Regions from separate parts of the Streptomyces sp. DT2A-34 genome, predicted to be linked through region 3. Evidence: riboswitches for the same ligand, from Rfam matches in the RefSeq annotation. Region 3 holds a riboswitch; each other region holds the start of a gene.

Region 1 (2,252 bases), 1.8 Mb from region 3:
CATAGGGGCACCCCCCCGTGCGCGGCGTGACGTACGCCTGCCAGGGCGCCCCCGTCCTCGTGCGCTCCCCCATGCACACCGGCATCGACGCCGGCCGTTTCTTCGAGACACCTGGGTGTTGGGGTGGCCGAAGGTGCGGCTGGCTGACCCTAGGACGTGCCGCGCGGGCAGGTCGTCGCCCGGCTCTGCGACGTGGCACCCCACGGCGCCTCGACCCTGGTCACGCGTGGCGTACTGAACCTGTCGGCGCGCCACGGCCGCGACCGTACGGTGCCGTGGGAGCCGGTGCCACCGAGGACGTGACCTTCGAGCTGAACGGCATCGGCCACGCCTTCCCGCCCGGTCACCGCATCCGCCCTGCCGTCTCCTCCGCCTGCTGGAACTTCCGCTACGCGCACATGCGTTGGACGAATCAGCAGGAGACACAGTGATCACCTTCGAGGAACCGGAGCAGGTGCAGCCGCTCGGCGTGAACTCGCCCAATCACGCTGGACGAGCGCGCCCCGAGCGGCTCGTCGTGCGGGACGTCGCCAAGGGCGAGTGACGCCTGGAGGTCGCCCCCCGGTACGGCGGCACGCGCGTGTACCCCGACGGCCTGGAGTTCACCGAGGGCGCGCTGGAGACGTACCTGGCGTGGGACGTAACAGCGCGGACGCGCTCGGAGATAAGCCACAAAAGGGAGTACTTCGTCACCTCCAGCGAGGTGATCTGCCGGGAGGACGAACAGACGTTTTTCCACCGGACACGGGAGAAACGGACTCAACGGACGGCCGATTGACGACGAGTTGGAGCCATTGCCCGATTTGCCGCTCTTGTGGATGCCAGTGAATTGGGTCACGCGCACCCAGCCGCACACCCGACCGGACGCACCCGTTCCTCCCTTGCGTCGAGCGCAAGTTGAGGCTTGGCAACCGCAAAGGATCAAGTAGCCCATAGGTACCAGACCATGGTCAACCGGCATGACAGGTGACCATGACACTTGTTCCGGGCATGTGCTCTCGCATACGTTCCCGCTCAGTCGGGCGGACGCCGAATCCTGCCGCCGCCCGAGTCACCCACCCACCCACGCACTCACTCACGCACGGCAGGAGCGGGGGACCCAGGTAAGTCGCCGGACCGGCCGCCTTGATGGCGCACCGGACCGGCTCGGGGTGAAGTTCGCGCTGCCGCAAGGCGGCGCGACCGGGCATCTCCCGCCCGAACCCGACAGCTCACCTCGCAGGCGTCGGAGAGGAACAGCGCCATGGCCCGAGGCAAGCACCGCCGCCCCAGAACCAACCCGCTCACCCGCCACGTCGTCGCAGCCGGAACCGGTACCGCAGCCCTCGCTCTCCCGCTCCTGAGCGCGACCACCGCGAGCGCCGCCCAGCCGGCCCAGGCCCCCGCCGTCGCACAGGCGGCACCGCAGTCCGCGCCGTCCGCGGCAAAGGCCAAGTCGGTCACGTACACCACGAAGAAGGGCGACACCCTCTACGGCATCGCGGACCGGTACGACGCGCAGGGCGGCTGGCGGCAGCTCTACAAGGACAACCGCAAGGCCATCGGCGACAACCCCCGGCTGATCCACCCGGGCGTCGACCTGAAGGTCCGGGCGACGAAGGCCGCCGCGGCGAGCAAGAGGGCCGACCAGGCGTCCGCACCGGCCAAGAAGTCCGCCGTCGCCCACGCGACCACGGCCTCCGTGAAGTCGTACCCGGACAACCTCGACGGCTGGATCCGCAACGCGCTGGACATCATGGCGCAAAACGGAATCCCCGGTTCATATGACGGCATTTACCGCAACGTCATGCGTGAGTCGTCGGGCAACCCGGCCGCCATCAACAACTGGGACTCCAACGCCGCGGCGGGCACCCCGTCCAAGGGCCTCCTGCAGGTCATCGACCCCACCTTCGCGGCCTACCACGTCCCGGGGACGGTCTACGACCCCTTCGACCCGGTCGCGAACATCACGGCCGCGTGCAACTACGCGGCCGCGCGGTACGGCTCGATCGACAACGTGAACGGCCCTTACTAAGAGCTCTCACTAAAGGCCCTCACTGGGCGATGTCGGTCAGGATCCCCGTGAACAGCCTCTCGAGGACGACGGCAATGCCGTCGTCCTCGTTCGAGAGGGTGATCTCGTCGGCGACCGCCTTGAGTTCGGGGTGCGCGTTGGCCATCGCGACGCCGCGGGCGGCCCAGTCGAACATCGGGATGTCGTTGGGCATGTCACCGAAGGCGATGGTCTGGTGCGCGCCGAGGCCGAGATGCTC
Region 2 (2,252 bases), 1.2 Mb from region 3:
GAGCGGAGGTAGGCGACCGGGTCCACGTCCGAGCCGTAGTCCGGCGTGGTGCGGATCTCGAAGTGCAGGTGCGGGCCGGTCACATTGCCGGTCGCGCCGGAGAAGCCTATCTGCTGGCCCGCGGTCACGGTCTGGCCGGCCGAGACGGAGAGCGACGACAGGTGGGCGTACTGGGCGTAGTAGCCGTCGGCGAGCTGGATGACGACCTGGTTGCCGTAGGCGCCGCCCCAGCCCGCGGAGACGACGGTGCCCGCGCCAACGGCCTTCAGTGCGGTGCCGGTCGGGGTGACGAAGTCGACGCCGGTGTGGTAGCCGCTGGACCACATGCTGCCCGCCACCTTGTAGGCGGTGCTGACGGCGGCACCCGCGACGGGGGCGGAGAAGCCGGTGGTCGTGCCGGTGCTCTCGACGCTCTGGGCGGCCGTGGTCGTCTTCTTCGACGCGGAGGACTTCGCGGCGGACGAGTCCTTGGAGGACGACGAGGAGGAAGAGGGCGAGGACGACGAGGACTTGGGGGCGCTCGCCGTGGCCTTCTTGCCGATCGTGAGCTTCAGGCCGGGGTGGATCAGCGACGGGTCCTCGCCGACGACCTCGCGGTTGTCGGCGTAGAGCTTCTTCCAGCCACCGCTGACGTCCTGCTCGTCGGCGATCTTCGAGAGGTAATCGCCGACCTTCACCGAATAGGTCCGCACGGCCGTCTTCTTCTTGGCGGCCGTCTTCTCGACCGCCTTCTTCTCGGCGGCCGTCTTCTCGACCGCCTTCTTCTCGGCGGCCGGAAGTGACTGAACGGCCTTTTCCGAAACGGACTGCGAGGGAGCGGCGTGGGCGCCGGTGGCTCCGATGAGAGGGAGGGCGAGAGCGGCGCCACCGGTTCCGGCGACGGCTATGGAGCGGGTGAAGCGCTGGGACTTCGGGCGGCGGTGCTTACCCTTCGCGGGCATGGCGAATTCCTCTCCGGCGCCTGCGAGGTGAGCTGTCGGGTGCGGGCTGGAGATGCCCGGCCGCGCCGAAACGCGGCTTTACCCCTAGCCGTTCCGGAGACCGGAACAGGCGGTTGTACCTGTGGGTCCCCCGCTCCTGCCGTGGTCGGGTGAGTGTGCGGTCTCCGGGCGGCGGCAGGATTGGGCGTCCGTCCGGATTGGTGGCGAACGTAAGCGAGGAAGACGCAAGGGAACAAGTGAGGGGTTCCGTCCGAATGCGTTCCTGTTGATCCCTTGTGGGAATTCCCAGTCACACTCCGTGGATTACCGGTGCGCCGCCGGACGTAAAACCCCTGGAAAAGCACGGGAATTACGTGAACATGACGGGCGACGCACGGTCACGAATATGACACTCCTCACGTGACACCGCTCCAGCTCCCTTCACTCCAGAGCGAGTTGGAATGAAGGCGCTAATTCGGACAGAACCCCTAGATGCGACGCAGTCGGATAACTGCCGCATCAAGGTCGCCATGCAAACCGACGCGCAGTCCGTGATGCACCAGTACGGCACCTCGGTGAATTTCGCCCGTTTCAAGGCATTCGTACGATTCTGTCGGGTCAAGGGCGCGCAATCGCAGCGCCGGGACGGGCGCGCCGTAACTCTGGGCCTGGAGCCAGGCGAGGACGACCGTCTCGCCCCCGAGCACATACTGCACCGCGCTCAACCCGCCCCGCGGAGGCCGCAGCCGATAGAGGTCGCCGCGCTGCACCACGGGCCGGATCTCCTTGTAGAGCGTCACCCGTTCCCGGGCCTCGGCGAGCTCCTCCTCGCTCCACGTGGCGAGGTCACCGCCGACGCCGAGCACGCCCGCCATGGCGCTCACGAACCGGAAGCGCAGCGAGCTGGCACGGTGATTGAGCATGGCGTTCGGGCTGTCGGTGACCCAGGCGGCCATGACCCGGGCCGGGTGGATCTGGCTGAAGCCGTGCTGGATGGCGAGCCGGTCGAGGGGGTCGGTGTTGTCCGAGGTCCACACCTGGTCCGTACGGCTCAGCACGCCGAGGTCGATCCGCCCGCCCCCGCCCGAGCAGGACTCGAAGGCGACGCCCGGGTGCGCGGCCCGCAGCCGGTCCAGCAAGTGGTACAGGGCACGCACGTGGTCGACCCACAGGCGCTGCGGATACGGCCCACCGGGCCAGCCGGCGTCGGTGAAGCAGCGGTTGAAGTCCCACTTCACATAGTCGATCGGGGCGCTGGAGAGGAGCCCGTCGAGCCGCTCCCAGAGGTACTCCTGGACGTCGTCGCGCGCGAGGTTCAATACGAGCTGATTG
Region 3 (2,252 bases):
TAGCGGCGCGCGAGGAGTTCCTCGGTGAGCCGGCTGCCACGCTCGTAGACACCGGCGACGATGTCGTCCCGGATCGCCGTGCATACCGAGTGCGCCGGAATACGCATGTCCGACCTCCGCTTTAATCCCCGTGAAACGTCGACGAATGACGTGTGTTCAGTGACTCTATTGCAACCGGCTGGAATTTCCGATGGCGGGTCGGAATCCATGGATATTTTTTGGACAAGTCGGTCGTCGGGAACGCCGAAAGCCCCGGCTCGGGGAGCCGGGGCTTCGGGGGGACCGTCCTCGGAGTGACCGGCCTCGGGGAGGCGCGGTGGAGGCGTCAGATGTTCACGCCGTGCGAGCGGAGGTAGGCGACGGGGTCGATGTCGGAGCCGTACTCCGCCGTCGTGCGGGCCTCGAAGTGCAGGTGCGGTCCGGTGACGTTGCCGGTGGCGCCGGACAGGCCTATCTGCTGGCCGGGGGTGACGGTCTGGCCCACCGAGACGCCTATGGACGACAGGTGGCCGTACTGGGTGTACGTGCCGTCGTTCATCTTGATCACGATGCTGTTGCCGTACGACCCGCCCCAGCCGGCCTCCACGACGGTGCCGGAGCCGACCGCGTGGACGGAGGTGCCGCTGGCGGCGTGGAAGTCGACGCCCGTGTGGCTGCCGGAGGACCAGACGGCGCCGCCGGCCTTGTAGCCGGTGGAGATGTACGAGCCGGAGATCGGGGCGACGTAGGACAGCAGGCGCTTGCGCTCGGCCTCGCGGGCGGCGCGCTCCTTGGCCTCGCGCTCCTGCTTGGCCTTCTCGGCCGCCTTCTTGCGCGCTGCCTCCTCGGCGGCCTTCTTCCGGGCCGCGGCCTCCTCGGCGGCCTGCTCCTGGGCGGCGGCCTGGGCGGCGATCTGGGCGGCGATCGAGTCCCCGATCGTGACGACGGGGATGAGGCCGGTCTGCTCGACGGCGGGTTCGGCGGCGAGCGCCGGGGCGGCGAGGGTGCCCATGACACCGGTGGCGGTGAGAGCGGCGACGCCCGCAGCGCGGGCGGTGGTGCGTTCGAACCGGCTGGGGCGACGGTGCTTCCCGGTGGGGCGGTTCTTCCCGGTGGCGCAGGTGAACGCCATGTAGTGGCTGGTCCTTTCCTTCCTTCTCGCCTACCGGGTTAGCTGACGGGTTCGGAGCAGGAAGGTCTCCTACGGACCCCCTCGCGGCTGCGCGGGCGTCCGATTCACCCCAGGGACTACGGGTGGGTCCCCGGCTCCCCTGGCTCGCGCCGTACGGGGACTCGGCGATGACTGTCCGGTGCCGCGGGCGCGGCGCACTGCCTGACGGACAGCCCGGAAGACGCTAAGGGGCGCCACTTTCAATCCCCAAACGGATCGCGACTTTTGTAGCGCATCCCACAGGCCAGACAGGCAACCTTTCCCTCAATTCGGGCATAAAGGGGCCCTGGTGGCTTGGAAGTCACCAGGGCCCCTTCCACGCGCGCGTGCCGTCGCCCGGCGCGGTGTCCGCCTGCTACTCGGCTGCCACTACGGTGACTTCGCCGATGCCGAGGGCCTCGACGGGCTCCCGGATCTCGGCCGCGTCGCCGACGAGGATCGTCACCAGACGGTCCACCGGGAAGGCGCTCACGGCCGCCGCGGTGGCCTCGACGGTGCCGGTCGCGGCGAGCCGCTGGTACAGCGTCGCCTGGTAGTCGTCGGGCAGGTGCTGCTCGACCTGATCGGCCAGCGTGTTCGCCACGGAGGCGGCGGTCTCGTACTTCAGCGGCGCCACCCCGACGAGGTTCTGCACCGCGAAGTCCCGCTCGGCGTCGGTGAGCCCCTCGTCGGCCACCCCGCGCAGGACCTTCCAGAGGTCGTCCAGCGCCGGGCCGGTGTTCGGGGTGTCGACGGAGCCGCTGATGGCGAGCATGGCCGCGCCCGTGCCGTCCGGAGCCGAGCGCAGGACCTGCCCGAACGCGCGCACACCGTAGGTGTAGCCCTTCTCCTCGCGCAGGACCTTGTCCAGGCGGGAGGTGAGGGTGCCGCCGAGGCAGTACGTGCCGAGGACCTGCGCGGGCCACACGCGGTCGTGCCGGTCGGGACCGATGCGGCCGATCAGCAGCTGCGTCTGGACGGCGCCGGGGCGGTCCACGATGACGACGCGTCCGGTGTCGTCCGCGGTGACCGGCGGAACGGGCCGGGGCTGGGCCGGGGAGCCGGTCCAGGCGCCCAGGGTGTCGCCCAGCAGGGCGTCGAGGTCCACGCCCGTGAGGTCGCC

The links. A riboswitch is a leader RNA that binds a small molecule or an ion and turns the genes downstream of it on or off. The one in region 3 is predicted to bind cyclic di-AMP.
Positions count from the first base shown of each region.
Region 1: it holds a riboswitch for cyclic di-AMP, as region 3 does, so the genes downstream of both, QQM39_RS17535 (LysM peptidoglycan-binding domain-containing protein) here and QQM39_RS09585 (M23 family metallopeptidase) in region 3, are expected to answer to the same signal.
Region 2: it holds a riboswitch for cyclic di-AMP, as region 3 does, so the genes downstream of both, QQM39_RS04325 (LysM peptidoglycan-binding domain-containing M23 family metallopeptidase) here and QQM39_RS09585 (M23 family metallopeptidase) in region 3, are expected to answer to the same signal.

Region 1 is NZ_JASTWJ010000001.1:3,994,458-3,996,709, forward strand. Features, by position in the region: partial or broken gene QQM39_RS17530 (CocE/NonD family hydrolase C-terminal non-catalytic domain-containing protein) at 57-778, shown strand; cyclic di-AMP (ydaO/yuaA leader) riboswitch at 1,063-1,238, shown strand; gene QQM39_RS17535 (LysM peptidoglycan-binding domain-containing protein) at 1,244-2,014, shown strand; gene QQM39_RS17540 (HAD family hydrolase) at 2,034-2,252, opposite strand, start outside.
Region 2 is NZ_JASTWJ010000001.1:1,009,036-1,011,287, forward strand. Features, by position in the region: gene QQM39_RS04325 (LysM peptidoglycan-binding domain-containing M23 family metallopeptidase) at 1-941, opposite strand, end outside; cyclic di-AMP (ydaO/yuaA leader) riboswitch at 946-1,103, opposite strand; gene QQM39_RS04330 (alpha-galactosidase) at 1,409-2,252, opposite strand, start outside.
Region 3 is NZ_JASTWJ010000001.1:2,217,631-2,219,882, forward strand. Features, by position in the region: gene QQM39_RS09580 (GntR family transcriptional regulator) at 1-107, opposite strand, end outside; gene QQM39_RS09585 (M23 family metallopeptidase) at 326-1,111, opposite strand; cyclic di-AMP (ydaO/yuaA leader) riboswitch at 1,125-1,288, opposite strand; gene QQM39_RS09590 (pitrilysin family protein) at 1,506-2,252, opposite strand, start outside.